Regions from separate parts of the [Micrococcus luteus] ATCC 49442 genome, predicted to be linked through region 2. Evidence: predicted binding sites of a transcription regulator. Region 2 holds the regulator's gene; each other region holds the start of a gene.
The links. The regulator HrcA, encoded in region 2, represses chaperone genes, less so after heat shock. The targets are predictions, from matches to a motif close to TTNGCACTCGNNNNNNNCGAGTGCNAA.
Positions count from the first base shown of each region.

Region 1: groL (chaperonin GroEL) is a predicted target of HrcA. The motif match lies at 8,448-8,474, and genes of this name have one in related genera.
Region 3: groES (co-chaperone GroES) is a predicted target of HrcA. The motif match lies at 8,095-8,121, and genes of this name have one in related genera.

Region 1 is NZ_JAAAXP010000001.1:2,359,659-2,370,556, reverse strand. Features, by position in the region: gene GUV69_RS10675 (lipid II:glycine glycyltransferase FemX) at 1-983, shown strand, start outside; gene GUV69_RS10670 (peptidoglycan bridge formation glycyltransferase FemA/FemB family protein) at 1,075-2,391, shown strand; gene GUV69_RS10665 (threonine/serine exporter family protein) at 2,537-3,916, shown strand; gene GUV69_RS10660 (siderophore-interacting protein) at 3,921-4,760, opposite strand; gene GUV69_RS10655 (uracil-DNA glycosylase) at 4,775-5,545, opposite strand; gene GUV69_RS10650 (DUF3263 domain-containing protein) at 5,683-6,012, shown strand; gene GUV69_RS10645 (LytR C-terminal domain-containing protein) at 6,064-6,708, shown strand; gene GUV69_RS10640 (cold-shock protein) at 6,878-7,084, shown strand; gene GUV69_RS10635 (ABC transporter substrate-binding protein) at 7,081-8,361, shown strand; gene groL (chaperonin GroEL) at 8,654-10,282, shown strand; gene GUV69_RS10625 (ribonuclease HI family protein) at 10,472-10,898, shown strand, end outside.
Region 2 is NZ_JAAAXP010000001.1:672,948-682,517, reverse strand. Features, by position in the region: gene ybeY (rRNA maturation RNase YbeY) at 1-46, opposite strand, end outside; gene GUV69_RS03175 (PhoH family protein) at 43-1,128, opposite strand; gene GUV69_RS03170 (GerMN domain-containing protein) at 1,500-2,459, shown strand; gene GUV69_RS03165 (16S rRNA (uracil(1498)-N(3))-methyltransferase) at 2,463-3,245, opposite strand; gene dnaJ (molecular chaperone DnaJ) at 3,248-4,375, opposite strand; gene hrcA (heat-inducible transcriptional repressor HrcA) at 4,449-5,462, opposite strand; gene GUV69_RS03150 (DUF3097 domain-containing protein) at 5,636-6,484, shown strand; gene GUV69_RS03145 (DUF4870 domain-containing protein) at 6,631-7,041, shown strand; gene hemW (radical SAM family heme chaperone HemW) at 7,188-8,417, opposite strand; gene lepA (translation elongation factor 4) at 8,442-9,570, opposite strand, start outside.
Region 3 is NZ_JAAAXP010000001.1:4,646,129-4,657,026, forward strand. Features, by position in the region: gene tsaE (tRNA (adenosine(37)-N6)-threonylcarbamoyltransferase complex ATPase subunit type 1 TsaE) at 1-141, shown strand, start outside; gene tsaB (tRNA (adenosine(37)-N6)-threonylcarbamoyltransferase complex dimerization subunit type 1 TsaB) at 141-812, shown strand; gene rimI (ribosomal protein S18-alanine N-acetyltransferase) at 809-1,387, shown strand; gene tsaD (tRNA (adenosine(37)-N6)-threonylcarbamoyltransferase complex transferase subunit TsaD) at 1,384-2,484, shown strand; gene GUV69_RS21235 (glutamate--cysteine ligase) at 2,485-3,636, opposite strand; gene GUV69_RS21240 (glycoside hydrolase family 3 N-terminal domain-containing protein) at 4,001-5,449, shown strand; gene GUV69_RS21245 (shikimate 5-dehydrogenase) at 5,536-6,354, shown strand; gene GUV69_RS21250 (class I SAM-dependent methyltransferase) at 6,390-7,622, opposite strand; gene GUV69_RS21255 (hypothetical protein) at 7,678-8,061, shown strand; gene groES (co-chaperone GroES) at 8,283-8,576, shown strand; gene groL (chaperonin GroEL) at 8,654-10,264, shown strand; gene GUV69_RS21270 (dihydrofolate reductase family protein) at 10,362-10,898, opposite strand, start outside.

The sequences.
Region 1 (10,898 bases), 1.7 Mb from region 2:
TGCAGTCAGCGGCCTACGCGTCCGTCAAGAACGGCAGCGGCTGGAATGTCCGCTTCCTGGTCCTGGAGTCGGGCGGAACATCCAGTTATAACCTCGTCCTGGAGAAGAAGTTCCCTGTTCTGGGCCGCCTCTGGTACCTCATCAAGGGACCGGACCTGGACTCCGCCGCGGATCTTAAGCCGGCCCTCGAAGCCTGCGCCGCGTTCGCCCGGAGCCGCAAGCTCAACGTCTTTAGCATCAAGATTGAACCGGACATCATCTCCTCGCCTGACGCCCAGGCGGAGCTCGTGGCGGCCGGCCTGGTGAAGGCACCCAACATCCAGTCCAACGACTCCACCGCGCTGCTGGACATCAGCGCGCCGGAAAACGAGGTGCTGCGTGCCATCTCGTCCCGCGCCCGGAACGCCATCCGCCGCGCCGAACGTGAAGGCTGCGAAGTTGTTGAACGCGAACAGAGCCCGGAAACGTACAGGGCGCTCTATGACCTGATGGCGGACACAGTGAATGCCAAGGGGTCCATGCCCCTGCGCAGCTACGAGTACTACGCCCGGTTCTGGGACGAGTTCTGCAACCGCGGCCAGGGCCGGTTCTTCTTCGTGTATGAGGACGGCAAACCCAGCGTTGGTGCCTTCGTGATCAATTACGGCGCCAAGGCAACATACAAGGACGGCGGCTCCACGCAGAACCGCAAACAGTACGGCGATTCCCACCTGGTCCAGTGGGCCGCGATCCGCCGCATGCAGGAGCTGGGCTGCACCGAGTACGACTTCTGCGGAACCCCGCCGGCCGCGCAGATCAAGGACAAAGCCCACAACCTCTACGGCATGGGCATGTTCAAGACGAGCTTCACGAAGACTGTCACAGACTTCGTGGGCTGCCACGATTACGTCCTGGCCCCGCTCAGGTACGCCCTGTGGACCAAGGGTGCCGAACGGGTCTTCCGCCGGGTCGAAACCGCCCGGACCGGCCAGCAGTTCTACTGACAGCCCCTCAGCGAACACCCACCGAACCACACATAGACGAACGCCGGCGCATGCCCCAGCCGGCGGCACAGCCACAGATGAGGTTACTTCCGTGAATCCAACCAAGGCAGGAACCGGGCTCGAGCTCGGGGTCCTCAGCGATGCCGAGTTCGAGACCTTCTCGCTCAACCATCCCCAAAACAACTTCATCCAGTCCGTCGGGTTCGTCCGGTTCCAGCGCGCCCGCGGCCAGGTAGTGGAACTGTTCGGTGTCAGGCGCGACGGTGAACTCGTGGCCGCCGGCAAACTGAACTACACCACCAACCGGTTCGGCTACAAAGTGTGCGAGTGCGCCAAAGGCCCCCTCATGGACTACACGGACGCCGCCTTGGTGCGTGACGTCGTCGGGCTACTCAAAGAGCGCGCAGCGGCCCGCAAGGCCGCAGAACTGCGGATCTCCCCGAACCTGCCGTACATCGCCCGCGATGAGGACGGCGCCGAGCACCCCGAGATAACGGACAACAGGCCGCTGGTGTCCGAGCTGGCGCGCCTGGGCTTTGAACACCAGGGCTCGGAGATGGACTTCGTCAATGTGAACTGGATGTTCGTCAAAACGCTCGAAGGCATCAAGGACTCTGAAGAGCTCATCATGAGCACCAGCTACCGGACCCGCAAGGCCATCCGCAAGGCAGAGAAGAACGGTGTGTTCCTGGAACAGGCCACGCTCGAGACGCTGGATGAGTTCTACAACGCCCTCAGCACCGCCGGGAACGAGAAGGGGTTCGTCTACCGGGAGCGCGAATACTACGAACAGCTCCTGCGGACCACGACACCCGAGTTCACCAAGCTCATGATGGCCAAGATCGACATTCCCGCGTACCGGAAATCGATCACAGAGCGCCTGGAAGCCGAATCGGCGGCCGCTGCCGAGCTGCGGCGTGAGGTCGAGGAAACCGGCAGCAAAAAGAAGGCCAACCGGCTCAAGGTGGTCCAGGACCTCGTGGACAGCTACGAACGCAGCCTGAAGGACATTGAGCGGTTCCCGGACTCGGTGGGTGTGGCCACCGTGGCAGCCATCCACTTCGTCTGCTTCGGCGACGAGGTGGTGTGCGTGATCGGCGGGACCGTCCAGGACTACATCTACTTCAACGGCGCCACCTCCCTGTATTGGGGCATGATGATCCACGGCCTGGAGAAGGGATATGCCCGGTACAACTTCTACGGCACCTTCGGTATCGAGGGGCAGGACGAAGAAGGACACGGCGGGTACCAGTTCAAGAAGGGCTTCGGCGGCGAGGTGGTCCAGCTGGTGGGCAACTTCGTGACCCCGGTGCGGCCGCTCCCGTTCCAGGCCAACCGCCTGGCCCGCGCCGCCGTGGCAGCGGCCCGGACAGTACTCGGCAAACTGCCGCTGAAGCGGCAGGCATAACACCAATCCACCAAAGCGCAGAGGGAGGCGGACCAACGTGAACAAACGTCCCGAGAATTACCGCGGCAAGCCTCATACAGACGGCCTGCCCAAGACAGAGCCGCTCTCGCCCTCCCAGCTCGGCCACGATGCTGCGGCCAAACGGATGCTGCGGCGCCTGGTCCAGGGGGAGAACCCGCCGACGGCGCCAATGAGCATCGTGGACAGGCTCGCCGGGAGCCCCTACGCCAACCCCATGATCCAGGTGGGCGGGGTGGACACCTCCGCCCGGAAAACCCTGGACTTTGCCCTGCACCTCGCCGAGACCATGTTCCGGTACGGGGCGGGCGCGCTGGAGGTGGAGACGAGCATTATTGCCGTGACCGCGGCGCTGGGGTTGAAAAACATCGAGGTGGATATCACCAACCAGTCGGTGGCCATCAACTACGCCCCGAAGGACCAGCCACCGATTGCGCTGCTTCGGGTGGTGCGGTCCTGGACCAACAACTACGCCGGACTGGCCAAGGTACACCGGCTGGTGACCGACATCGTGGCCGGGGGAGTGGGCCGCGACGAGGCCGTCCGCCGGCTCGACGAGGCCATCACCAGCCCCAAGCCGTTCCCGCGCTGGATGGTCACCATGGCCTTCGGCGTGTTTGCCGCGGTCTTTGTGGGCGTCCTGGGCGGCGGCCCGGCGTCCTCGGCCATTGCTTTTGTGGCCAACCTTGGCGTCAGCCTACTCGCCCGGCAGCTGGGCCGGTGGCGGGTGCCGGACTTCTTTACGACGGCGGCCTGCGCCTTCGCGGTCACCCTCACCGCGCTGCTGTTGTGGCGCTTCGGCCTGACCAATGCGCCGGCCATCGTTGTAGTGGGCGGCATCCTCCTGCTCCTGCCCACAGGGCGCCTTGTCTCCTCCGTCCAGGACGCCATTAACGGATTCCCCGTCACGGCAGCCGGCCGGTTCCTTTCCACGTTGCTGACTTTCGGCGCGATTGTGGCCGGCATCGCGGTGGCCTTCGTGGTGGGGTCGATGATCGGCATGCAGGCGATCGACGTCACGCAGACGTTCCCCCCGGCTTACGACCTGTGGGTCCTGGTGATCTTCATCGCCGTTGCCGTGATGGCCATTGGCATCACGGAGCAGACCTCGTGGGATCTGCTGCTGCCCACCGCGGGTGTGGGGGTGGTGGGCTACTTTGTCCTGCTGGGTGCAGGATCGCTTGGCATCGGCGACCGGTTCTCACCGGCACTCGCCGCCGTGGTCATCGGCCTGCTGGCACGGGTGGTGGCACTGAAGATGGGCGCCCCGCAGCTGGTGGTGGCTGTTCCGGCGGCACTGATCCTGCTGCCCGGCCTGACCATTTTCCGCTCGATGTACGTCCTGACCATCGAGGAATCAGAAATCCTGCTGGGGGCCGGCGGCATGCTCAACGCCGGCGCCATTGTCCTCGCTACCGCGGCCGGGATTGTCCTCGGCGACACCCTGGCGCGGCCGCTGACGCGCAGCCTGGCGAGCAACGAGCGGCGGCGCGCCCGGCGGCGGTGATGCTTTAGATCTTCCCTACGGGGAGCTTCTTCTCCGCCTGGAAATCGTCCTCCACCCGGCCCTGGGCCCAGTAACCGGACAGCGATACCTGGCTCCGCTGAAGGCCCCGCTGGACAAAGAGCACATCGCGCAGCGCCTTCATGTAGCCGCGCTCGCCATGGGCAAAAACATCAACGCGTCCTGCCGGCCACTCGGCGTCAGCCACTGCCGACACCAGGAGGTTGCCGGAGCCGGTGGGAATGCCGTTGCGGCGGAGCCACGTGACCTGCACACCGTCCGGGGCGCCGATTGGCTGGACATCGGCATCGCTGTCCACCTCGACGAACGCAAGGCCCTGTGCTTCCGCGGGCAGTGATTCGATGGCTGCCGCGATTGCCGGAAGGGCGGCCTCGTCCCCGGCGAAGAGATACCAGTCTGCCTCCGGCGACGGGTTGTAGGCACCGCCCGGACCGGTGAACGTGAAGGTGTCGCCGGGCTTGGCTGCGGCGGCCCACGGCCCGGCCAGTCCCTCGTCCCCGTGAATCACAAAGTCGATGGCCAGTTCCTGGGCTGCGGTATCCACCCAGCGGACCGTGTAGGTGCGGGTAAAGGGCCACTGCGCCCGGGGCATGGTCTCCCGGATGGTCCACAGGTCCAGGGGCAGGGCATACTCCACACCCGGCTGCGGGAACACAATTTTTACGTAGCGGTCCACGAAGCTGTTGTTCTCATAGGCGGCAAAGCCCGGGCCGCCGGCCACGATCCTGACCATGTGGGGCGAGATTTCTTCCCGCCGGATCACGGTGAGGTCAATCTGGGGACGTGTCTTCTTTGTTGCGCTCGTGGCGGCCGGGACTGTGCTCATAAGGCAAGCCTAAGCTAGACAACCGGGGGCAGTTCCCAGGTTACGCCGGACGAGCCCTGCTCCCGCAGCAGCTCATTGATGGTGCTGAACGGCCTGGAGCCGAAGAAACCGCGCGACGCCGACAAGGGACTCGGGTGCGCGCTGGAAACCACGGCCACGCCGGACAGCAGCGGCCGGACACTCTCCGCATCCTTGCCCCAGAGCACGGCCACGAGTGGCGGCCTGCCGCCGTCGGCGGTCCGGCGGTTGGCCACCGCAGTGACTGCCGCCGTCGTAACGGCTTCCCAGCCCTTGCCCCGGTGCGAACCGGCGGCACCGGCCCGGACGCTCATGACCCGGTTCAGCAGGAGGACGCCCTGGCCCGCCCACGCGGACAGGTCGCCGTGGACGCGGGCGGGAATACCCAGATCAGACTCGAGCTCACGGTAGATATTGGCCAGGCTCCGGGGGATGGGGCGGGTCCGCGCGTCAACGGCGAAGGACAGGCCGATTGCGTGACCGGGCGTCGGGTAGGGGTCCTGGCCCACGATCAGGACCTTGACCTCCGCCAGCGGCTGCCTGAAGGCGCGGAGAACGTTCGACGGCGAGGGCAGGACGTTGTGCCCCGCCGCGACTTCTTGTGCCAGGAACGCAAGCACTCTCCGGAGCTCGGGCTCAACCGTCACCAGGGCGGCGGCCCAGTCCGGGGCCATCAGCTCAGGCAGCGGCATTTCGGCAAGCCCGGCGTACGACGCGGCATCCGCCGGCTCCGCCTCCAGCTCGAACAGGGCATCGGATTCAAACACGGTCCCATTCTCGCAGGGTTGACGGCCGGGAATGCCTGCCGAGGTGGGGAAAGCAACAGCGCCGCAAATGACAAGCATGTTATTCACGCCGTAGCATGGGATGAGATTTCCAAACCAAACCAGCGAAGGGATGTGCCGTGGCGGAGCCTGCTCGGGAACACGTGCCGGAGCCCGCAGAACGGAAACCGGTGCTGGCGGATTTCACCCTCCGTGACTCCCCGTTGAGCGAGCGGGACCAGCAGATGCTGGCCCTCGAACGGCAGTGGTGGAAGTACGCCGGGGCCAAGGAACAAGCCGTCAGGGAGCTCTTCGACCTGTCGGCCACGCACTATTACCAGTTGCTGAATGCCCTCATTGATTCCGAGGCGGCCCTGGCCCACGACCCCATGCTGGTCAAGAGATTGCGTAGACTACGTACGTCGCGTCACCGGGCGCGCACTGCACGCCGCCTGGGTTCCGACGCCTGACTAACCTCGTGCTGAGCCATCAGCAGCAATCACCAAGGATGTCTCTGCACCATGACCAAATACGCTCGGGATGAATTCGACAAGGTTCCGGAGGCCGCCTCAAGGCAAGGCGTCCACCGCGCAGCCTCGGCACCTGTCCGGCACCGGCTCTGGCCCATCCTTTCCGTAGGGATCGCCGCGCTGGCGATCGGCCTGGTCTCGTTCCTTATCCTCCCCAAACTCGGCATTACCCAGGCCGGAACTGAGCTGTCCACCAGCCTGGGGTCGTCCACTTCCCAAGAGGCCGGCACAGCTCCTTCGGCCAGCCCTGGTGCTTCGCCAAGTCCGGATCCTTCCCCGGATTCGCAGCCTTCGGAGGGCCCGGTAACCGGGTCTGAAGCGTCTGCCTCGCCGTCCGCCACCGAATCCTCGGCTGCTGTCCTGAACAAAGCCCAGGGCGTTGCCGTGTACAACGCGGCAGGCACGGCCGGGCTCGCCGGACGCGTCAGTTCAGTGCTCCAGAACGACGGCTGGACGCTGGGGCCGGTGGGCAACTGGGCCGGTGCGCCGCAGCAGGGCTCCGTGATCTTCTACTCCGGTGCCGCGCAGCAGGCCAACGCCGAGGCCCTCGCCGCCCTGCTGGGCATTCCCGCGCTGGTCAACAGCCAGGAATTCCAGGTTCCCCTGGTCGTGGTTCTGGGGCCCGGATACCGCTGACCCCTCCGGGGTTACGCGTGGATAACATTCAGCACCGCAGCAGCCGTGTGACTCGGCCCCCGCGACGGCTTGTGGCTAGAGTGATTTCAGGCGACGGTCCACAAGCAGGTCCGTAAAAACGCGGCACACAGCGGAGTGGATCGTCGGGACGACGGAAAGAGTGGACATCATGGCACTGGGAACCGTGAAGTGGTTCAACGCCGAAAAAGGCTATGGCTTCATCACCGTGGACGGCTCGGGGGATGACGTTTTTGTGCACTGGTCTGCCATTGACGGCGAAGGCTACCGGGCCCTCGAAGAAGGCCAGCGTGTGCAGCTCGAAGTTGGCGAAGGCGAGAAAGGCCCGCAGGCCGAAAGCGTCCGGCCCGCGCAGTGATCGTCAGCAGACAGACTTCCACGGCCTTCCGGACACTCACGGCAGCAGCCCTGCTGCTGGCATTGGCCGGCTGCGGTGGCGCCGCGGGAGGCAACGCGCGGCTGGACACCGTGGAGGCCTCCGGTGACGGCGCCCTGCGGATCGGCCTGATCCAGGACAGTACGGGAGAGCAGAGCTTCCTCAACGATTCACAGCGGGCCGCCGCCGAGCTTGCCATCAAGGACATCAACGCAGCCGGGGGCCACAAGGGAAAGCCCGTGGAATTGATCATCGGAGCCGGAGACGGCGCCGGGTCCCAAGCCAGGAACCTCGCCGAAGCCAACGCCGACGTGGTGATCGGGCCCACCGATTCCAGCCAGGCAGCAACTGCCATCGACGTCCTCTCCGCGGACAGGATTCCGCTGATTTCGCCAGCGAACGCCGCCTCCGCGCTGAGTGCCTATAAAAGCGGCGGTTACTATTTCCGGACCGCCGCCGCTGACATCGCCCAGGCATCAGTGCTGGTCAAGCTCGCCAAGGACGGCGGAGCGAAGAGTATTTCCGTTGTCCACCAGGACAGCGCCTATGGCAAGGACGTTTCCGCAGCGGTAGCCAGTGCCGCGACCGCCGCGGGCCTGAAGACCGTGAGCACCTCCGCATTCGCACCGGGCGCCGCGGGGCCGGCAGCCGCTGCCGCGCAAGCGGCAAAGCCGGACGCCGTTGTGCTGATCGCGCGGGACGACGCCCAGGGCGCGCTCGCCGAACTCAACAATGCCGGGCTTTCCGGCACCAAACTCATCCTCAGCGACGGCGCCTTTGCCCAGTACGGGCAGGGGCTGGGATCAAAGGCCTTGGATGGTGCCCGTGCCGTGGTGCCGGGTGTGTTTGCGTCGGCAGCGTTCCAGGCCCGGCTGCTGGCAGTTGATCCGGCGTTGAAGGATCTGTCGTTCGCGGCTGAGGCTTACGACGCCGTGAATCTGGCGGCCCTGGCGGCGGCGGCGGCCGGGGATGACGCAGGACGCTCCATCGCAGCCAACCTGATCGGCGTATCGGGAGGCAAGGCCGGCGCCACGTCCGGGGCGGCAGGCGGGCAGGGCGGCACGCCGTGCCTGACGTACGCCGACTGCCTGGCGGCCCTGAAGTCCGGGGCGACGGTGAATTACGACGGCGAATCCGGGCCGGTTGCCTTCGACTCGCAGGGAGACATCACCACGGCAAACTTCATGGTGTTTACGTATGGAGCGGATAACCGGGCCGTACTCACCGGACGTGAGGCGGCAGGACGGTCAACGGCCTGATCGCCAGCGGCGAACGGCGGCCGCCGGATAGGCGGTTCCGGCCTTCAGTCGCTTGCACTCTCATCTAGGGAGTGCTAATTATTGAGTTAGCACTCCTACGTACCGACTGCTAAAGCAACGTCCGGTTTTCGCCGGCTCCGGAGCTTGGTGCCGGTCGTGGAGCGAGAGAAATACCTAGCTGGAGTGAGATCCCCAGCCGCGGCATACAGAGGCCGCCGGTGAAGGATCGTCCGTCGCGGGCACTGCAGTGAGGTTCATTCTTAACGACTGTCCCGAAAGGACTACTGCCGTTATGGCCAAGATCATTGCATTTGATGAAGAGGCACGCCGCGGTCTTGAGCGGGGCCTGAACATCCTCGCCGACGCCGTCAAGGTCACCCTCGGCCCGCGTGGACGCAACGTCGTCCTCGAAAAGAAGTGGGGCGCCCCCACGATCACCAACGATGGTGTTTCCATCGCCAAGGAGATCGAGCTCGACGACCCTTACGAAAAGATCGGTGCCGAGCTGGTCAAGGAAGTTGCCAAGAAGACGGATGACGTCGCTGGCGACGGTACCACCACGGCAACCGTGCTGGCCCAGGCCCTGGTGAAGGAAGGCCTGCGCAACGTTGCGGCCGGCGCTGACCCGCTGTCCCTCAAGCGCGGCATCGAGAAGGCCGTAGAGGCCGTCACCGTTGAGCTGCTGGCTTCCGCCAAGGAAATCGAAACCAAGGAAGAGATCGCGGCCACCGCCTCCATCTCCGCCGGTGACGACGAAATCGGCGCCCTGATCGCCGAAGCCCTGGACAAGGTGGGCAAGGAAGGCGTCATCACGGTCGAGGAGTCCAACACCTTCGGCCTGGAGCTGGAACTCACCGAAGGCATGCGCTTCGACAAGGGTTACATCTCCGCTTACTTCGTGACGGACACCGAGCGCCAGGAAACGGTCCTTGAGGACCCGTACATCCTGATCGTCAACTCCAAGATCTCCAACGTCAAGGAGCTGGTTGCTGTCCTCGAAAAGGTCATGCAGTCCAACAAGCCGCTGCTGATCATTGCCGAAGACATCGAGGGCGAGGCTCTGGCCACCCTGATCGTCAACAAGATCCGCGGCACCTTCAAGTCGGTTGCCGTCAAGGCTCCGGGCTTCGGCGACCGCCGCAAGGCCCAGCTGGCCGACATCGCTGTTCTCACCGGTGGCCAGGTCATCGCCGAGGAAGTGGGCCTCAAGCTGGAGACCGCCGGCCTGGAACTCCTGGGACGCGCCCGCAAGGTTGTTGTCACCAAGGACGAGACCACCATCGTTGAAGGTGCCGGCGACGCCGACCAGATCGCTGGCCGCGTGTCCCAGATCCGTGCCGAGATCGAAAACTCCGATTCCGACTACGACCGCGAGAAGCTGCAGGAGCGCCTGGCCAAGCTGGCCGGCGGCGTTGCAGTCATCAAGGCCGGTGCCGCAACCGAAGTTGAGCTCAAGGAACGCAAGCACCGCATTGAGGACGCCGTCCGCAACGCCAAGGCTGCAGTTGAAGAAGGCATCGTCGCCGGTGGCGGCGTTGCACTGATCCAGGCCGGCGCCAAGGCGTTCGCCAACCTGCAGCTCCAGGGCGACGAGGCAACGGGCGCCAACATCGTCCGCGTTGCCATCGACGCTCCGCTGAAGCAGATCGCCTTCAACGCCGGCCTCGAGCCCGGCGTTGTGGTGGACAAGGTCCGCGGCCTGCCCGCAGGCCACGGCCTGAACGCAGCAACCGGCGAATACGTCGACCTGCTGGCTGCCGGCATCAACGACCCCGTCAAGGTGACCCGCTCTGCACTGCAGAACGCGGCTTCCATTGCCGGTCTGTTCCTCACCACCGAGGCCGTTGTGGCCGACAAGCCGGAGAAGAACGCTCCGGCCATGGGTGGCGGCGACGACATGGGCGGCATGGGCGGCTTCTAGTCCCCAGGCTTTCCCAGGCACAACGCACGACGGCGGTCCTCACCTTTGGTGGGGGCCGCCGTCGGCGGTTAACGGCTGAGGACACCGTCGGCGTCAGCCCCAAACGCCAAAGGGTGGACTTCTGCCGGCGCCAAGGGGTGACCACTGCCGGCGTCAAGGCGCGCACCGGAATTCTGGCAGGATGGAAAGGTGACGATTACAGCAGCAGCCGACGGTTCGGCTTTAGGAAACCCAGGGCCGGCCGGCTGGGCCTGGTATGTGAACGACGACTGCTGGCGGGCAGGGGGATGGCCGCACGGCACCAACAACCAGGGTGAGCTGATGGCTGTCCTTGACCTGTTCCGGGCCACCGCCCACATGCCGGAGGAAGACCTGCGGGTCCTCTGCGACAGCCAGTACGTCATCAACTCCATCACCAAGTGGATGCCGGGCTGGAAACGGAAGGGCTGGCGGAAAGCCGACGGCAAGCCCGTCCTGAATGTTGAGCTCCTCAAGGAACTGGACCGGGAACTTGCCGGCCGCAAATACAGTTTCGAATGGGTCAAGGGCCATGCCGGCCACGACCTGAACGAAGCGGCGGACGTGCGCGCCCGTGCCGCCGCCACCGCGTACCAGC
Region 2 (9,570 bases):
CCTCATCCACGTGGATGCCGGATTCGTTGTTCACTTCGATGCTCATGCGTGCTCCCCCCGCTTTTCCCGGCTTACCGAGTGTTTGACCTTGTTCCGTTGAACCTCGTCCCAGACGCTGTAGGCCTGGACGATGTCACCCACAAGGCGGTGGCGGACCACGTCCGTGGAATCCAGGATCGTGAAATTGACATCCTCGATTCCCTGCAGGATCTCCTCCACAATCCGCAGCCCCGACCGGGTGCCGAAGGGCAGGTCAACCTGGGTGACATCCCCGGTGACCACCATCTTGGATCCGAAGCCAAGGCGGGTCAGGAACATCTTCATCTGTTCAGGCGTGGTGTTTTGCGCCTCGTCAAGGATGATGAAGGCGTCGTTCAGGGTACGTCCGCGCATGTAGGCCAGGGGCGCCACCTCGATGGTTCCGGCGGCCATCAGGCGCGGGATCGATTCGGGGTCCATCATGTCGTGGAGGGCGTCATACAGCGGGCGCAGGTACGGATCAATTTTGTCGCTGAGCGTTCCAGGCAGGAACCCCAGCCGCTCGCCGGCTTCGACGGCAGGCCGGGTCAGGATGATGCGGCTGACTTCCTTCTGCTGCAGCGCCTGGACGGCCTTGGCCATGGCAAGGTACGTCTTGCCGGTGCCGGCAGGGCCGATCCCGAAAATCACGGTGTTGGCGTCGATCGCGTCAACGTAATTCTTCTGGTTCAGCGTCTTGGGCCGGATGGTCTTCCCGCGGCTGGAGAGGATGTCGTGAGTGAGGACATCCACCGGATTCTGCAGGGACTGGCTGCGGAGCAGCGCGACAAGCTGCTGCAGGACCGCCGGACTGATGACTGTGCCGCGGGCAACGAGGCCGCGCACTTCGTGCAGCAGCCGCATAATGCGGGGCACCTCGTTGGCGGGACCGCTGATGGAAAGTTCGTTTCCGCGGACGTGGAAGTTGACGGCCGGGAACTGTTCTTCGATGTACCGCAGGGCCTCATCATGGCTACCGAGGGATTGGACCATCTGATCGGAGTTGTCAAAGAGAACCACCTCCGTCCGGACACCGGGAAGGGAATGGGGGAATTCTCCGGCGGCGCGGTCGGTATTCAGCCGGCGCTTTCCGTTCGTTGATTCAGTCATGGTGCTGGCCCGCGGGCCCGTGGTCTCCTCCAGTTCGGACTTAAATACCGCTGGATGCTGCATGGGCGGGCTGTGGCCGTGCACGCGGGAGCCAGCGGATTCCTTCCATCTTACGCCAGGACACCCCTGCCGCGGCGACAGAACGGACCCGGCGGCAAGGAAGCCCGGGGCCGCTCGGATGCGGCGTGTGACGTCATTAGATATCAACTTCATATCGGGCTCATATCGTTCCCGTTGCAGTTAGGCGCAACAGCCAAATGGGACGCTCCGGGTGTGCAGCACTATGCAATGCTTGAAATTCAGGCCGTCGGGGGACCGGCTCAGGAGGCTGCGGCCTCATCATTCAGAGCCAGGAAGGGCAAGCCATCAGAGTGCCGGAATCACCCACCCCCCGCACAGCCGGACGCGCTTCACGGCCTGTCCGCATCCGGGGTGCCCTGGGGCTCCTGCCAGCGCTCCTCCTGCTGACCGGCTGCATTGCAGACGCCGGCCCCGAGCCGACCATGACAGCAAACTCCGGCACTGCCGCCACCGGTTTGCCCGGAGCGCCTTCCACCAGCGCTCCCCTGGAGACCACCCAGTCCTCAAACAAAGCTCCTGTGTACTGGATCGGCCGGAACGATGGCAACGCCTTCCTGTACCGGGAGTTCCGCGACGTCCCGGAACAGGAGAACCCCGTAACGCGTGCACTGCGCGCCATGATGTCCGAAAAGCCGCTGGACCCCGACTTCTTCACCCCATGGCAGTCTCCGGCAAAGCTCGCAACATCGATTTCGGGAAAGAACGTCATCACGGTCGATGTCTCCGAGGACGCCTTTAACAGCAATCTCGACGCCGATATGGCCGTCCGAGCCGTCCAGCAGCTGGTCTTCACCGCCACCGCCGCGGCGGCAAGTTCCGGCCTGATCGATTCGGGCCAGCAGATCCAGGTCAGGGTCCTGGTGGACAGCCACACTGACTATGTTGCTTTCGGCCACATCCAGTTGGGTGCTCCCATGTCCCGTGCCGCCGGCATGGTGGCTCCGGTGTGGATCATTGATCCGCAGGAGGGTACGAACATTGCCGGCGGCAGCGTCAAGATCACCGGCCGCAGTACCGTTGCCGGAAGCAAGCTCCGCTGGCAGATCCTGCGTACGGCAGGGAACGGGGATAAGACGCCTTACCTGACCGGCGAGACGACAGCAGGCACCGACGCCGCCCAGTCCGGCGTCTTCACCCTGGCCCTGAGCCTCTCCTCCGGCAGCTATGAACTCCGCGTCTCACAGGCAGATGACGGCGGCACCGGCCAGGAAGAGCTGAACGTGGACACGCGGAAGTTCAACGTCAGCTAATGCTCAGGGTGCCGGGGCGCCCCAGCGTCCAAGCACGTCGCTGGCCAGCACCACGGCCGCCGGTCCCGCAGTGGATGACCTCAGGACATGATGACCCAGGAGCGCGGTCACGGCCCCTGCACCGCACAGCCTGGTGACTTCGCGGGGGCTGATTCCCCCCTCGGGTCCGACAATGAGCAGGATTTCCCGGGGGCCGGCAACGGGACCGGATGCGTGCCAGGCCTCCAGCACCGAGCGGAGCGGCCGGACCGCGTCCTCGTGGAGGATCACGGCGAGGTCCGCTGCTGCCACGGCGGAAACCAGGCCGGGGGTTTCGACGGCGGCGCGCACCTCCGGGATCCACGCCCGCCGGGCCTGCTTGGCGGCTGCCGTGACCACGGACTGCCATTTGGCATGGGCCTTGGCCGCGCGCTCACCCTTCCAGCGCACAATCGAGCGTTCCGACTGCCAGGGAATAACGGCGTCGATCCCTAATTCAGTGGCAGTTTCCACGGCAAGTTCATCGCGGTCGCCCTTGGCCAGGGCCTGGACCAGGACCAGCCGGATGTCGGGCTGTTGCTCCACAACCAGTTCGGCGCATTCAACGGTGAGTTCGGCCGGTGATGCTGCCACAACCGTTCCGGTCAGCCGCTTTCCGGCGCCGTCCGCAATGTCCACGAACTCCCCCGGCGCCAGCCGTTTGACCGTTACGGCGTGGCGGGCCTCGGGACCGCCAAGCGTGTAGCGGGCACCGGGCACCAGCTGGTCCAGCGACCCGGCACCGCTGAAGAAAACGGGATTACTCACCGCTACAGGTTACCGAGCCGGTCCCGAAGCTTGGCGAAGACGCCGCCGCTTGCAGTCAGCTTGCCCTCAGTGAACTGTTCCCCGCGCAGCTTGGCCAGCTGCCGGAGGAGATCCTCCTGCGCGGCGTCCAGCTTCGAGGGCGTCTCAACCTGCAGGTGGACCATCAGGTCACCGCGGCCGTAGCCGCGAAGGTGGGTGACGCCGAGGCCGCGCAGCGTGATGACCTCGCCGGCCTGAGTCCCCGCCTTGACGTCGATCTCCTGCAGCCCGTCGAAGGTTTCCAGCGACACTTCGGTGCCCAAGGCAGCGGCGGTCATCGGAATGTGGAGCGTTGCGTGCAGGTCATCACCGTCACGGACGTAGGTGGGGTCGTTGTTGACCCGGATCTCGACGTACAGATCGCCGGATGGTCCCCCGGCCGGACCGGCTTCGCCCTGCCCGGACAACTGGATCCGGGTACCTGTTGCGACGCCGGCAGGAACCTTGATGGTCAGTGACCGGCGGCTGCGGATGCGGCCCTGGCCGCTGCATTCGTTGCAGGGATCCTTGATGACAGTCCCGAAGCCTTCGCAGCTGCCACACGGGGCTGCCGTCATGACCTGGCCCAGGATGGACCGCACAGCCCGCTGGACCTGGCCGCTGCCGCCGCAGACATCACAGCGGACGGGGTGGCTGCCCTCGCGGCAGCAGGAGCCGTTGCAGGTGGGGCAGGTAACGGCGGTGTCCACCTCAAGTTTCCGGTTGACACCAAACACGGCGTCGCGGAGTTCGATCCGAACGCTGATCAGCGCGTCCTGGCCCCGCCGTACCCGGGACGCCGGGCCCGACGTTCCGCCGGCACCAAAGAACGTATCGAAGATGTCCTGGAAGGCGAAGCCCTGGCCGGCGTATCCACCGCCGCCGAAACCGTTGTCCGTACCGTTCTCATTGCCGGTGGTGTCATAGACGCGGCGCTTCTGGGGGTCCGAAAGTACCTCGTAGGCGTGGGTCACGGCCTTGAAGCGGTCCGACGCATCGTCCCCGGGGTTCACGTCCGGGTGAAGGGTGCGGGCCAGCTTGCGGTAGGCCTTCTTGATCTCTTCTCCGGTGGCTTCCGGCGAGACTCCGAGGACGTCGTAGTGGCTGCTCAAAGTTCGTATCTCTTCCCTGTTGTACTGCCGGCAGCGGGGCTGCTGGCATTGCTCTTCGTGCCTGGACCGGCTGTTACGGACCCAGAATTCTTGACAGATAACGGGCTACTGCCCTGACGGCGGCCATGGTGGTCGGGTAGTCCATCCGGGTGGGACCCAGGACGCCGACCTTGGCCGTACTGTCCGGCCCGTATGCTGTGGCCACCACGGAGGCTTCGGCCAGCCCGTCGTAGGGATTTTCCCGGCCGATACTGACGGCCACACCACGCGGGTCCTGCGCCATCTCGCTGAGCAGACGGAGCAAAACCACCTGTTCCTCCAGCGCCTCAAGCACCGGACCGATGCTGAGGGGGAAATCCACATTGGATCTGGCCAGGTTCGCTGTTCCGGCCATCACCATGCGCTCCTCACGGCTGTTGTGGGCCAGCGTTTCCAGCCCGTGAGCCAGCGCCTGGGCAGCTGCCCGCTGTCCGGGCGCGACGGAGAAGACAACGGCCGGGAGCGACTGCGCCAGCCGGCTCAGCTGCGTGCCGGCCAGCGACCCGAGGAAGTGTGAGCGCAGGGCGGCAATAGCGTCCTCACCAAGATCCTGGCCGATGTCGATCACGCGCTGTTCCACCTTGCCGGTGGTGGCGATGAGTACCAGCAGGACCTGGCGCGGGGCCAGGAGCACAAATTCGATATGGCGGATGGTGGCCCGGCTCAGGTGCGGGTACTGGACCACGGCCACCTGGTTGGTCAGCTGGGACAGGAGCCTGACGGTCCGGTCCAGGACGTCGTCGAGGTCATCCGAGCCCTCGAGGAGGGACTGGATGGCCTTCCGTTCTGCCGGGGACAGCGGCTTGACTGCCGAAATCTGGTCCACAAACAGCCGGTAGCCCTTATCCGTGGGGATCCGGCCGGCGCTGGTGTGCGGTGCAGTAATCAGGCCCTCGTCCTCGAGGGCAGCCATGTCGTTGCGGATGGTTGCACTGGACACGCCCAGATGGTGGCGTTCAACCAGGGCTTTGGAACCCACGGGCTCGCGGGAGTGCACATAGTCCTCCACGATGGCCCGCAGTACTTCCAGTTTGCGCGGCTCGCTCACACTCCACCTCCATCCATGGTTGCGCCCTGAGTTGGCAGGGCACGGGTCGAGGCTCGTTAGCACTCGACATGCCTAAGTGCTAACAGTCTAATATGACTCACCCCGTTGTTAGCATTGGTACCGCTCCGGGCGAACATGCCGGGGCCCGATCTAGCGCGAGGCGGAATCAATCCATGCATTACCAGAACTGGGGTCCGCAGGAGATTACCGCGCCCGTTCGGAACGAACTTCCCGAGGTTGCTGTGGAACGCGGCATGGTCCTGGAGGATGCCCAGTCCGGCTGGGTTGGAGCGGTCACCCGGGTGGAGAAGTCCGGTGGCATGCATGTGGTTGCGCTCGAAGACCGGCGGGGCAAGTCTCGTTCTTTCAAGCTGGGGTACGGGTTCCTGCTGGAAGGCCGGCCGATCAGGCTGATGCCTCCGGCGCCCCGGCAGGCCGCCGCTGTGCCTGCCGGCCGGACAGCATCCGGTTCCGTCCGCGTGGCGGGCCAGCGTGCCCAGGTGGCCAAGGCGAGCCGGATCTGGGTGGAAGGAAAGCACGACGCCGAACTCGTCGAAAAGGTGTGGGGTGATGATCTCCGCGTGGAGGGCATCGTCGTGGAGCCTTTGCACGGTATCGACGACCTCGCGGGGGCGGTTGCCGCGTTCGGCCCCGGCCCCGGCCGGCGGTTGGGGGTCCTGGTAGACCACCTGGTGCCGGACTCCAAGGAATGGCGCATCGCTTCGGCTGTAATGTCTTCCCCCGGGGCTGCCGGCAATGTGCTGATCGTCGGGCACCCCTATGTCGATGTGTGGCAGGCGATCCGGCCGGCAGTTCTTGGTATTGAGCAGTGGCCGGTGGTGCCGCGGGGCCAGGACTGGAAGACCGGCATCCTTGCAGCGTTCGGCTGGCCGCACTCCACCAAGGAGGACATTGGCCTTGGCTGGCAGAAGCTGTTAGGGGCAGTCCGCAGCTACGCCGATCTGGAAGCGTCGCTGCTCGGGCGGGTGGAGGAAGTCATCGACTTCCTGACGGCACCCTAGCTCTTCACAGCCCGGCAGGGCCCGGCCCGTACAGCCGACGGCGGCATTTGGCGCCACAGCCAGTATTCTTGGTACTGCGGAGACTGCCTTTTCACCAGACCGGTCGTTTCCAAACCAGCACCATTGCACTTTCGAAGGATGAAACCGTGGCACAAAACGCACGCGAGCACCGGGACGACCAAGGCCGTTCCGAGTACCAGGGCGTTCCCGCAAATGCGCTGCCCCTGACGGCCAGTGAAGACCGCCAATGGGCCACACTGGCACACTTTGGCGGGATCCTCGGTTGCGTGCCGTCCCTGCTGATCTACCTGATTTTCCGTGAACGCGGGCCTTTCACCGCGCAGGAATCCAAGGAAGCGCTGAACTTCAGCCTGCCGCCCACCATCGCGGCACTGGTGGCCAACCTGCTGGTGTTCATTCCTGTGGTGGGCAACATCTTCGCCGTCATTGCCACCCTCATCTGGATTGCCCTGACCTGCTTCTCGGTGGCCGCCGGCATCCACGTTAATAAGGGCCAGCCGCACCGCTACCAGTACAACCTGCGCTGGATTAAGTAATCCCCACCTGCACCCTCGCCTCGCAAGCTCGGCCAGGGAACCCTGCAGGCGTGGGCCCATCCACATGCACCCCGCTAAACGGCGTCCCGAGGGCCCCGACGCGAGCCTGCGAGTGTTAACAAGTGACCCTGCGCTGGTTGGGCCGGTCAGTCCGGCAGGACCCTTCGGACCACGGCGTCCGCCAGCAGCCGACCCTTCAGGGTCAGGATCAACGTGCCGGCGAAGGCGGCACGCGGCTCCACGAGGCCCTCGGCAATCAGCCCGGCAACAGCATGGCGGCCCGACTCTCCCAGCGAGGCGACGGCCAGCCCCGAGACGAGCCGCGCCTCAAGCATCACGCGCTCCATATCCCGGGTTTCGGCGTCGAGCGTTTCCCTCCCTGCGGCGGGTGACAGCCCCTGCGCCAGCCGCCCCGCGTAAGCGGTGGGATGCTTGACATTCCACCAGCGGACCCCGCCCACGTGCGAATGCGCGCCCGGTCCGATCCCCCACCAGTCATCCCCGCGCCAGTAGGCCAGGTTGTGCCGGCACGCCTGCTCCGGCGTCCGTGACCAGTTGCTGACCTCATACCAGGCCAGCCCTGCATCGCCGATCAGCTGGTCGGCGAGCTCGTATTTGTCGGCGTGGTCGTCGTCGTCAATCCCGGGGACTTCGCCCCGCCGGATCTGTGCGGCCAGTTTTGTGCCGTCCTCCACAATCAGGGCATAGGCACTGATGTGATCCGGCTCGTAGGACAATGCGGTTTCCAGGGAGTACCGCCAGTCATCGAGGGACTCGCCCGGTGTTCCGTAGATCAGGTCCAGGCTCACGGCCAGTCCTGCCTCGCGCGCCCACTGCACCACCTGCGGCACGCGGCTGGGCGTGTGCGTGCGGTCCAGGACTTTGAGCACGTGCGGGACGGCGGACTGCATACCGAAGGAGACACGGGTGAAGCCTGCGTTCTTCAGCAGCGCCAGCGATTCTGGGGTGACGGAATCGGGGTTGGCTTCAGTGGTGACTTCGGCACCGGCCTCAAGCCCCCACTCTCCGATTGCGGCACCGAGGATGCGGGCCAGGTCTTCGGCCGGAAGCAGCGTGGGCGTGCCGCCGCCGAAGAACACCGTGCTCATGGGCCGGGCAGGGAGGCCTGACTCAGCCAGCGCCCGCGCGGCGAGCCTGACTTCGGAGATGGCAGTGTCCGCGTACGCGTCCTGGGACGCGCCCCCGCCGAGTTCGGTGGCCGTGTACGTGTTGAAGTCGCAGTATCCGCAGCGGACAGCGCAGAACGGGATGTGCACGTAGAGCCCGAAGTTCCGGGCCGTCGCACCCTCTGCTGCCTGGGCAGGCAGCAGACCGTCCGACGGCGCCGGGTCACCAAGGGGAAGGACGCTAGGCATTGCGGTGGCCTCGCTGCGCGTGGGTCACTTCTTCTTGGCCTTGTCCTTTGATTCGTCGGTGGTGAGGGCGGCAATGAATGCTTCCTGCGGCACCTCCACCGTGCCCACCATCTTCATGCGCTTCTTGCCTTCTTTTTGCTTCTCCAACAGCTTGCGTTTACGCGAGATGTCACCGCCGTAGCACTTGGCCAGGACGTCCTTGCGGATGGCCCGGATGCTTTCGCGGGCAATGATGCGTGAGCCAATCGCCGCTTGGATGGGCACTTCGAACTGCTGGCGGGGAATCAGCTCGCGCAGCTTGGTGGTCATCATCACGCCGTAGGCGTAGGCCTTCTCCCGGTGCGTGATGGCGGAGAATGCATCCACCTGCTCGCCCTGCAGCATGATGTCCACCTTGACCAGATCGGCCACCTGATCGCCGTCGGCCTTCCAGTCCAGCGAGCCGTAGCCCCGGGTCTTGGATTTAAGGATGTCGAAGAAGTCGAAGACAATCTCGGCCAGGGGCAGGCGATACCGGATCTCAACCCGGTCCTCGGAGAGGTAGTCCATGCCGCCCAACACGCCGCGCCGGCTCTGGCAGAGTTCCATGATGGCACCAACGAACTCGTTCGGCGCCAAAATGGTGGCGGAAACCATCGGCTCGCGGACTTCGGCGATCTTACCGGAGGGGTACTCGCTCGGGTTGGTCACATGGACAACCTTCTTGTCCTCCAGCGTCACCTCGTATTCCACGTTGGGTGCCGTGGAGATGAGGTCGAGGTTGTATTCACGTTCGAGGCGCTCCCGGGTGATCTCCAGGTGGAGCAGGCCCAGGAAACCCACACGGAAGCCGAAGCCCAGCGCAGCCGACGTTTCAGGCTCGTAGACCAGCGCGGCGTCGTTGAGCATCAGCTTCTCCAGTGCGTCGCGGAGCACCGGATAATCCGTGCCGTCCAGCGGATAAAGTCCGGAGAACACCATGGGCTTCGCATCGGCGTAGCCCGGGAGCGAAACAGCGGCCGGCTTGGCAAGGTTGGTGACGGTATCGCCGACCTTGGACAGGCGGACGTCCTTCACTCCCGTAATGAGGTACCCCACTTCGCCGACGCCCAGACCCTTGGACGGGGTGGGTTCCGGGGAACTCACCCCGATCTCGAGGAGTTCGTGCGTGGCC
Region 3 (10,898 bases), 4.0 Mb from region 2:
TCCGAACCGATCCCCGGCCACATCGACGTCCTGGACTTCGACACCGGGGACGACGACGAACCGCGCACCATCGTGATGCGCGGCTTCGGCCCCCGCTGGAGCACCAAGCCCGCCCTCGGCGGATTCGAAGGGACACCCTGATGCTCATCCTTGCCATCGACACCTCGGCCGTCGCCAGCGCCGCCCTGGTCTCGGACGACGCCCTCGAAGGCGTGGTGGCCAGCTTCGCCACGGAAGACACCCGCAGCCACGCCGAAGTCCTGGCCCCCGGCATCGAGGACCTGCTCGCCTCGGCCGGCGTCACCGGACAGGACATCGACGCGATCGTCACGGGCGTGGGCCCGGGCCCGTTCACCGGCCTGCGCTCAGGGATAGCCACCGCGCGGACCCTCGCCTTCGTCTGGGACAAGCCGCTCTACGGGCTGATGAGCCTCGACGCCGTCGCGCTGGAAGTGGCCGAATCCACCGACGCCGCTGCCGAGTTCCTGGTGGTCACCGACGCGCGGCGCAAAGAGGTTTACTGGGCCCGCTACAGCCTTGCCGAGGGGCAGCTGCCGCAGCTGGAAGACGGCCCGCACGTGGGCTTTGCCGCGGACCTGCCGGATCTGCCGGCGTACGGCGCCGGTGCCGGGCTGTACAGTGACGTCCTGCGCGCAGACCCCGACTTCAGCACGGAACAGCCCGACGCCCTGTACCTCGGGCAGTTCGCGCTGGCCCGGCTCGCGTCCGGCGGGCAGCTGCTGGACTCCACACCCCTGTACCTCCGGGAATCGGACGCCCAGGTGCCCGGGCCGCGGAAGCGGGCGCTATGAGCACGCCCGGCGGTACCGGCCGCTCCGGCGACGACGGCGTGGTCTTTCGGGACATGACCCTGGAGGACGTTCCCACGGTCAATGCCCTCGAACAGCGGCTGTTCCCGGCGGATGCCTGGCCGCTGGAGATGTTCCTGGCGGAACTGGCCCAGCCCGAGACGAGGCGCTACCTCGTGGCAGAAAGCGGCGGGGACATTGTGGGCTACGCCGGCCTGATGTGCATCGAGCCCATCGCGGACGTCCAGACCATCGCCGTCGTGCCTGAACAGGAGGGACGGGGCATCGGCTCGGCCCTCCTGACCCGGCTGATCGACGAGGCACGCCGCCGCCGCGCAGCCGATGTGCTTCTGGAGGTCCGCGAAGACAACCCGCGGGCGCAGCAGCTGTACGTGCGGTTCGGCTTCGAACAGATCCACGTGCGGCGAAAGTACTACCGCGACGGCGTTGACGCCCTGATTATGCGGCTGCAGCTGGTGCCCGACGGCTCTGTGCCCGGCTCTGTGCCCGCCGACCCCACACGCGCCGCCCACCCCACACCCGAAGCCGGCCCATCAACGAAAGCAGACCAGGCATGAACCGCTCGCAGCCACTGGTGCTGGGCATCGAATCCTCCTGCGACGAGACCGGCGTGGGCATCGTCCGCGGCACCACGCTGCTCACCAACACCGTGTCCTCCTCGATGGACGAGCACGTCCGTTTTGGCGGCGTCATCCCCGAGATCGCGTCCCGCGCGCACCTTGACGCGTTTGTGCCAACGCTGCGGCAGGCCCTGTCCGATGCCGGCGTGACGCTGGACGAAGTCGACGCCATCGCCGTCACCTCGGGACCCGGGCTCGCCGGCGCGCTCATGGTCGGGGTCTGTGCTGCGAAGGCACTGTCCGTGGCCACCGGCAAACCGCTCTATGCGATCAACCACCTGGTGGCGCACGTCGGCGTCGGGCTGCTGGACGGTGCCGCGGCTGCCCCGGAGCTTCCGGAAAACCTCGGCGCGCTGCTGGTCTCCGGCGGCCACACCGAGATCCTGAAGATCAACAGCATCACCGACGACGTCCGGCTCCTCGGCTCAACCATCGACGACGCCGCCGGCGAGGCCTACGACAAGGTGGCCCGCATCCTGGGCCTCGGCTATCCGGGCGGCCCGGCCATCGACAAGCTGGCCCGCACCGGAAACGCCAAGGCCATCCGTTTCCCGCGCGGCCTCAGCCAGCCGAAATACATGGGTACCGCCGAGGAACCCGGCCCGCACCGCTACGACTGGTCCTTCAGCGGCCTGAAGACCGCCGTCGCCCGCTGCGTGGAGCAGTTCGAAGCCCGGGGCGAGGAGGTCCCTGTGGCGGACATCGCCGCGGCATTCCAGGAAGCCGTGGTGGACGTCATTACGTCCAAGGCCGTGCTGGCCTGCCGGGAGCACGGCATTAAGGACGTGCTGCTGGGCGGGGGAGTGGCGGCCAACTCGAGGCTGCGCGAGCTCACCGGCCAGCGGTGTGCGTCCGCCGGCATCAGACTCCACGTGCCGCCGCTGGATCTGTGCACGGACAACGGGGCCATGGTGGCGGCGTTGGGCGCGCAGCTGGTGATGGCGGGGGTCGGGCCGAGCGGGATCCGCTTTGCTCCCGACTCGTCCATGCCGGTCACCGCGGTGTCCCTGCCCGCCAAACGCGCTGACGCGTAACTAGCCCGTCGGCCCGTTCCGCATCTGCTTCACGAGGTCCAGCACTACGGCTTGAAGGTCCCCGCCGTGCTCGGCGGCCACGCGGCGCTGGCGCTGGTAGCCGGCGCCGCGGCGGATAATCTTCTCGACGTCGGCCAGCTCATCAGGGCAGCCGAGCTTGGCGGCCACGGGTTCGAGCCGGTTCAGGGTTTCCAGCAGGTGGTCGGTGACAAGCTGCTCGTTGCCGGCCGCGTCAAGGATGATGATGGCTTCCATGCCGTAGCGGGCGGCCCGCCACTTGTTCTCCTGGATGTGCCACGGCGGCATGGTGGGGATGGTCCCGCCGTTGTCCAGCGTGGTGGAGAACTCGTCCACGAGGCACTGGGTGAGGGCGGCGATGGCGCCCACTTCCTCCAGGGTGGCCAGGCCGTCGCAGATGCGCATCTCGATGGTCCCGAGATTGGGGACGGGGCGGATGTCCCAGCGGATCTCGGACAGGGTGTCGATCACGCCGGTGGTGAACATGTCCTGGACATAGGATTCGTATTCTTCCCAGGACCGGAACTGGAAGGGCAGGCCCGCCGTCGGCAGCTGCTGGAACATCAGGGCGCGGTGGGAGGCGTAGCCGGTGTCCTCACCGCCCCAGTACGGGCTTGAGGCCGAGAGCGCCTGGAAATGGGGGAAGTAGTTGACCAGGCCGTCGAGTACCGGCAGGGCCTTTTCGCGCCGGTCAAGACCAACATGGACGTGCACGCCGTAGATGACCATCTGCCGGCCCCACCACTGCGTGCGGTCAATCAGCTTCGCGTAGCGGGCCTTGTCCGTAACCGGCTGCAGCTGCGGCGGGCTGAACGGGTGGCTGCCTGCGCAGAAAACTTCCACGCCCATCGGATCGGTGATCTCGCGGACGGCGGCAAGGGACCTGCTGAGGTCTTCCTTGGCCTCGGCGGCGGTCTCGCAGATCCCGGTGACAAGTTCCACCGTGTTCAGCAGCAGTTCCTGCTTGATGTGGGGATGCTCGTCGTCTTCATTGAGTTCGGGGTGTTTGGCGGATACGCCGCGCAGCACCTCGTTGGCCACCGATGCCAGTTCGCCGGTCTGGCCGTTGACCAGGGCCAGCTCCCATTCCACACCAAGAGTTGATTGCTTCGATGAAGCGAAATCAATCTTCAAATGCGTTCCTAACTGTTCGGTTTCCGTGGGCATGCGCCGCGTCCAAGTCTAGTGCAGGGGTAGCATCGTCCTAATGGCTTTGTTCGTGCGTACCCGTGACAGTATTCACAAAATCACCCTCCCCCTCGCGGCCGCCGCTGCTGCAGCCGTGCTGGCCGCCTGCACGGCGGTTCCGGCCACCGGGCCCGCGTCTCCGGGCTCCGCGCCTGCCTCCCCGCCCGCCTCGCCGTCCGGAGAGCGTCCGACGGCGGCACCTCCTTCCGCTTCGCCCTCACCTTCGCCCTCGTCTGACCCCGGGCTGAAGCCGCTGGGCTGGGGCCCGGAGCAGCGGGACCACAGTGTTGCCGCGGCAGCGGTGGCGAAGATGACCGTGGCGGAGAAGGCAGGCCAGGTTCTGATGCCGGCATACGGCGGGACCAACCCCGCAGCCCAGGCCGCCACCATCGAACGCCTGCACTTGGCCGGGTCCATCATTATGGGCGATAACATCCCCCTGGACGCGGGCGGCCGGGCTGACCCTGCAGCAATGTCAGCCGTAAACGCCCGGCTCGCGCAGGCTGCGCGCGCCGACGGCAGGCCATGGCCCGGGCTGATCGGCGTGGACCAGGAGGGCGGAATCGTGGCCAGGCTGGGCGCGCCGCTGACCGAGTGGCCAACACCCATGAGCTACGGAGCGGCAGCCAACGGTCCGCTTGCCAGGGACGCCGGCCGGGCGATGGCGGCCGAGCTCGCGCCGCTAGGCTTCACGGTTGACTTCGCGCCGGACGCCGACGTCACCATCGGCCCGGCGGATCCGACCATCGGGGCCCGGTCACTCACCGGAAACCCTGACCAGGCCGGGCAGCTGGCCGTGGAGTTTTCGCAAGGGATGCAGGAGGCCGGCGTCCTGCCGGCGATCAAGCATTTCCCGGGCCACGGCTCGGTGACCGTGGACTCCCACCAGGACCTCCCGGTTCAGCCCGCCAGCATCGCCGACCTCGAGGCCCGCGACTGGAAACCGTTCCGGGCAGCCGTCGCCGCCGGTGCCCCGATGATCATGACGGGGCACATTGCCGTGCCCGCGCTGGAACCCGGCGTCCCGGCGTCGTTATCAAAGCCGACGTACGCTGCCTTGCGGGGCATGGGCTTCAAGGGAGTGGCCGTGACAGACGCCCTGAACATGGGTGCCATCCAGAAGCAATATCCGGGCGGCTCGGCCGCTCCCGTAGCCCTCGCGGCTGGCGCGGACCTGTTGCTGATGCCCGCCGACGTGGGGCAGGCCCACGCGGCCATTGTGGGCGCGGTGGCTGCCGGAACAGTGCCTGCGGCGCGCCTTGATGAGGCGGCCACGAGGGTGGCCACGATGATGACCTGGCGCGGCCGCGCCGCAGCCACGCCGGGTCTGACGACACCGGGAGCCGCCCCGGGCAGCAGTGGCGACACCTCGGCACGGGTCTCCGCCGCAGCCGTCACTGTGCTGTCCGGGCACTGTGCCGGGCCCATCGCGTCCCCCGGCATCCGGATCGCCGGCGGCTCTGACCAGGACCGTGCACGGTTCGCGGCGGCGGCGGCCAAGGGCGGACTTGCTGTTGGGCAGGGTCCGCTGGTCACCCTGATCGGCTACGGCGGACGTCCCGCGGGAGGCGACATCGCCGTGACGCTCGATGCACCCTGGCCGCTGGCAGGTTCCGCCGCGCCCGTTAAGGTCGCCCTGTATGGCAGGACGCCGGGCGCCTTCGATGCCCTGGTTGCCGTGCTCACCGGCAAGGCGACGGCCCCCGGGAAGTTGCCTGCCGCCGTCGGAAGCTTCCCGGCCGGCACCGGCTGCCCCTAACCCCAACTAGGTAGCGCTAACTGTCGTTTTGACGCCTCGTAACGACAGTTAGCGCTACTTAGTTGGGAGGCGCGTTTAATGGACGGGTGCCCATTCTTAATAAAGACATGACCCTCTGCATCTCGCTGTCGGCCCGGCCCAGTAACAACGGGACCCGGTTCCACAACCACCTCTACGACCAGCTGGACCTGAACTGGATCTACAAGGCGTTCGCCCCCACGGACCTGGCCCAGGCAATTGCCGGGGTCCGCGGCCTGGGGATCCGCGGCTGCGCCGTGTCCATGCCCTACAAGGAGGACGTAATGGCCCTCGTGGACGAGCTGGATCCCTCGGCCAAGGCCATCGACTCGGTCAACACCATCGTGAACACGGACGGCCACCTGAAGGCCTACAACACCGACTACACCGCGATTGAACAGCTGCTGAAAACCAACGCCGTGCCCCCTGATTACTCGGTGCTGGTCCAGGGCGCCGGCGGCATGGCCAAGGCCACGGTTGCCGCGCTGCGTGACGCCGGTTTCTCCGACGTCACTGTCATCGCGCGGAACGAAACAACGGGCCGGGCGCTCGCGGACCAGTACGGCTTCCGGTGGCGGACAGCGCTCGACGGCGGCACGGCTGACATGATCATCAATGTCACGCCCATTGGGATGGCAGGAGGTCCCGACGTCGACTCCCTGTCCTTCCCGGAGGAGGCGATTGCCGCGGCCAAAGTGGTGTTCGACGTCGTGGCGCTGCCGGCCGAGACCCCGCTGATCAAGGCGGCCCGCGCGGCCGGGAAGAAGATCATCACCGGAGCGGAGGTGGCCACCATCCAGGCGCTTGAGCAGTTTGTCCTCTACACGGGCGTGCGACCCACCGACGACCAGGTCCGGGCCGCCGAGGCCTTCATGCGGGCCCAGTAGGACGTCCTCCGCCGGACGCCTAACGGCAGACGGCTCTAGACAGGTTCCACCGAGATGGCCACCCGGTCCTCCCCGATGCGGGTGAGGACGAGGGTGGCTGTTTTGGTTCCGGCCTTCTTTTTGCTGTTCGCCTTGCTGCCGGCGAACAGCTGTTTCCGCAGTTCTTCGGGCGTGACGGATGTGCCGCGTTTTTTGATGTCCAGGACAGTGATGCCGTTCTCCTTGACCCAGGACTTGAGTGCCTTGACGTTGTACGGCATCACCTCCAGGACCTTGTAGGCCCGCGCGAACGGGGTGTCCACGAGTTCCGGGGCGCAGATGTAGGCGATGTGCTCGTCCAGCAGGTGCCCGCCCAGTTCAAGCGCGACGTCGGCCACCAGGCCTGCGCGGATCACGGCGCCATCGGGCTCGTACAAGTAGCCCTCTGCCGGGCCCACCGGGGCGGCGGGACCGCCGCCGAAATCCTCCGCACTGGTGATCTCCGCGGCTCCGTTCGGCCCGAGCAGCAACGCGGCCCGGCGGATCCCCGGCCTGCTCACGGAGTTGAACCAGAGGGTCACCTCGGTGACGTCGCCGCCCACCGAGACCCACTGCGCCTCGCAGCCCGCGGGCACAGACTCGTGCGGCATGCCGGGACCCATCTTGACCCCGACGGCCCGCCCCGTGGCCGCGAGGGATTCCACAAAGGACAGCGGCGGCGAAAACGCCTCAGGATCCCAGATCCGCTTGGTGCCCGAACTGGAGGTGACCCGCCGTGCGGGATCCAGCCAGACGCCGTCGATCCCGTCCAGCGGAACGGTAGTGGCGTCGGAGTGGACCACCGTGGCGTTGGGGAACGGGATGAGGTTGACCATGGCGCAGGCGGCGGTGGTCTCGTCCATTTCCACGGCGGTGACGGTGATGTCCATCGATGCCAGGGCCAGGGAGTCGGCGGCGAGTCCGCAGCCCAGGTCCGCCACGTGGCGGACGCCGGCCTGCGCGAAGCGTTCGGCGTGCCGGGCCGCCACGTTGAGCCGGGTGGCCTGCTCCAGGCCCGCCTGGGTGAACAGCATGCTCCGGGCGAACTCCCCGAACTTCGCCTCAGCCTTAGTACGCAGCCTGGACTGGGTGAGGACGGCGGAGACCATTTCGGGGGAGTGCCCGGCCTTGCGGAGGGCCGAATTGAGCTCAAAGGCCCCTTCCTCGGTGTACGGCCCCAGGGACGCCAGCAGCTCCCAACCCTCGCTCGTGAGCAGTGGGGCGATCTGGTCCTGCGGCGCTTGTGACATGGCCTTAAGACTAGTGGAGGCGGCCCGGAGCCCGGTTCCCGATAGGGTTGAAGGCATGGAAGACAGTGCAGGCACCCAGCCGTCCGGACCACCCCGAACCACCCCCACGGACTGGGTGAAGATAGCCCGCCCCGCGCTGATTGCCGGCTCCGCAGTAGCCGTGATCTGCATTGCCCTGCTGGTGATTATCTTCTTCCTGGACACCTTCAACGCCACCGTGTACTCCGTGGGCGGCAAGGATATCCAGGACGCCACCGATGAAGCCCGTGACATCCGCGGCCTCTACTCCGGCGCACGCATCGGCGGGATCATCCTGCTGGTGATTGCGCTGCTGGCTGCCGTCGGCGGGGCCGTGGTGCTTTACCTCAAGCGGGGCACCGCCACTGAAGGCGACGAGGGCGACGAAGACGTGGATTTCGACGACCTCGCCGGCCGCTGAACCAGTTCGCCGCTGTTCACCAGGGACATAATTCTGGCACTCGCCTTGACCGAGTGCTAACCACTTACATAGAGTCGTCATTAGCACTCTCCCTTGGAGGGTGCTAACACATGAAGAGCTTCCAGCCAGGCTGCTGCCGGCACCGCGACGACGGTTTGCCAGCCACGGTGAAGCAGCTCAACTGTCCATGAATTTTTGCTGACGTAGAAGGAGAGGTCCGAGTGTCGGTCTCTATTAAGCCTCTTGAGGATCGTATTGTTGTCCGCCCGCTCGAAGCCGAGCAGACTACGGCTTCCGGCCTGGTTATCCCGGACTCCGCACAGGAGAAGCCGCAGGAGGGTGAAGTTGTTGCAGTAGGCCCCGGCCGCTTCGAAGACGGCAACCGCGTACCTGTCGACGTAGCCGTTGGCGACGTTGTGATCTACTCCAAGTACGGTGGAACCGAAGTCAAGACCGGCGGCACCGAGTACCTCGTGCTGTCCGCCCGCGACGTCCTGGCGATCGTCGTAAAGTAACTTTTTGGATCCCCGTGCCGCTGACCATGCATCCCGCTGGTCAGCTGCGCGGGGTTCTGTCTTGAAAGGACAAAACCATGGCAAAGCAGCTTGCGTTTAATGACGCTGCACGCCGGTCTCTTGAAGCCGGCATCGACAAGCTCGCCAACACTGTCAAGGTGACGCTCGGCCCCCGCGGCCGCAACGTTGTCCTCGACAAAAAGTGGGGTGCACCCACCATCACCAACGACGGCGTCACCATCGCCCGCGAAGTTGAGCTTGATGACCCGTATGAGAACCTTGGCGCCCAGCTGGCCAAGGAAGTAGCCACCAAGACCAACGATGTTGCCGGCGACGGCACCACCACGGCCACCGTCCTGGCCCAGGCCCTGGTCAAGGAAGGCCTGCGCAACGTTGCTGCCGGCGCCGCTCCGGGCCAGATCAAGCGCGGCATCGAGGTTTCCGTTGAAGCCGTTGCTGCCCGCCTGCTTGAGAACGCACGCCCGGTTGAAGGCACCCAGGTTGCCAACGTTGCCGCCATCTCGGCCCAGAGCGACGAAATCGGCGAGCTCCTCGCCGAGGCATTCGGCAAGGTCGGCAAGGATGGTGTGATCACCATCGAGGAATCCTCCACCACGCAGACCGAGCTGGTCCTCACCGAAGGCATGCAGTTCGACAAGGGCTACCTGTCCCCGTACTTCGTGACCGACACCGAGCGTCAGGAAGCCGTCCTCGAGGACGCCCTCATCCTGATCAACCAGGGCAAGATCTCCTCGGTCCAGGACTTCCTGCCGCTGCTGGAGAAGGCACTGCAGAGCTCCAAGCCGCTGTTCATCATTGCCGAAGACATCGAGGGTGAGGCACTGTCCACTCTGATCGTCAACCGCATCCGCGGCACCCTGAACGTTGTTGCCGTCAAGGCTCCGGGCTTCGGCGACCGCCGCAAGGCCATGCTGCAGGACATCGCCACCCTCACCGGTGCACAGGTTGTCTCGCCGGAACTGGGCCTCAGCCTGGACACCGTCGGCCTTGAGGTGCTGGGTACCGCCCGCCGCATCACGGTCACCAAGGACAACACCACCATCGTTGACGGCGCCGGTTCCGCAGAAGACGTCGCAGCCCGGGTTGCCCAGCTGCGCGCCGAGCTGACCCGCACCGACTCCGACTGGGACCGTGAAAAGCTCCAGGAACGCCTGGCCAAGCTGGCCGGCGGCATCGGCGTGATCAAGGTTGGCGCAGCCACCGAGGTTGAGCTGAAGGAAAAGAAGCACCGCATCGAAGATGCTGTGTCCTCCACCCGCGCCGCCCTCGAAGAAGGCATCGTGGCCGGTGGCGGTTCCGCACTGATCCACGCGCTGAAGGCCCTCGACGAGGACTCCGCAGTGAAGGCCCTTGAAGGCGACGCCGCCGCAGCTGTGGGCATTGTCCGCCGCGCGCTGGTCCAGCCGCTGCGCTGGATCGCCCAGAACGCCGGCTTCGACGGCTACGTTGTGACCGCCAAGGTTGCCGAACTCGAAACCAACAACGGCTTCAACGCCAAGTCGGGCGAGTACGAAGACCTGATCCGTGCCGGCGTCATCGACCCCGTCAAGGTCACCCGTGCGGCCCTCCGCAACGCGGCGTCCATCGCTGCGCTGGTTCTCACCACCGAGACCCTCGTGGTGGAGAAGCCGGCCGACGAGGACGAGCACGCAGGCCACAGCCACTAGCGTCTGCTCTTCGGCGTGGGCCCACCGGCTCCGCACAAAAACCGGTCCAGATTCCGCTGGGCCGGTTTTTTGTTGCCCGGGACCGCCCGTTCCGGGCCTACGCTCCCGGCATGTCCTGCGTCCGGACTTCGCCGGCGCGCTCGTAGATTAGGGACACCGAGCCCTTCGGAAAGGTGCGGGCCGGCTCGGCGAGGCGGAACGTGGCGGGAACGGTCCCGGCGTCGAAAAGCCGTTTGCCCTGCCCGAGCGTGACCGGATAGAGCCACAGGTGGAGGCGGTCCAGGACATCTGCCTGAAGGAGTGACCGGATGAGGACGCCGCTGCCGAACATGTGCACCTGGTTGTACTCGTCGCGGAGCCGGCCCGCGGCCGCGGCGTCCGGGAGGACGGTCGTTCCCTCCCAGGCCGGATCAGTCAGGGTGCTGGAGACGACGAACTTGGGCACCCGGTTGAGTGTGCCGCCAATGTCATCGGACTGGTGCGGCCAGTAGGCCGCGAAGATGTCGTAGGTCTTCCGGCCGAGAAGCAGGGCATCGATCTGGCCGATCCCTGCCTCGATGGCGGCCTCAGCTTCGGCATCGGACACCGGTAGCTGCCAGCCGCCCAGGGTAAAACCGCCTTCAGTGTCCTCCTC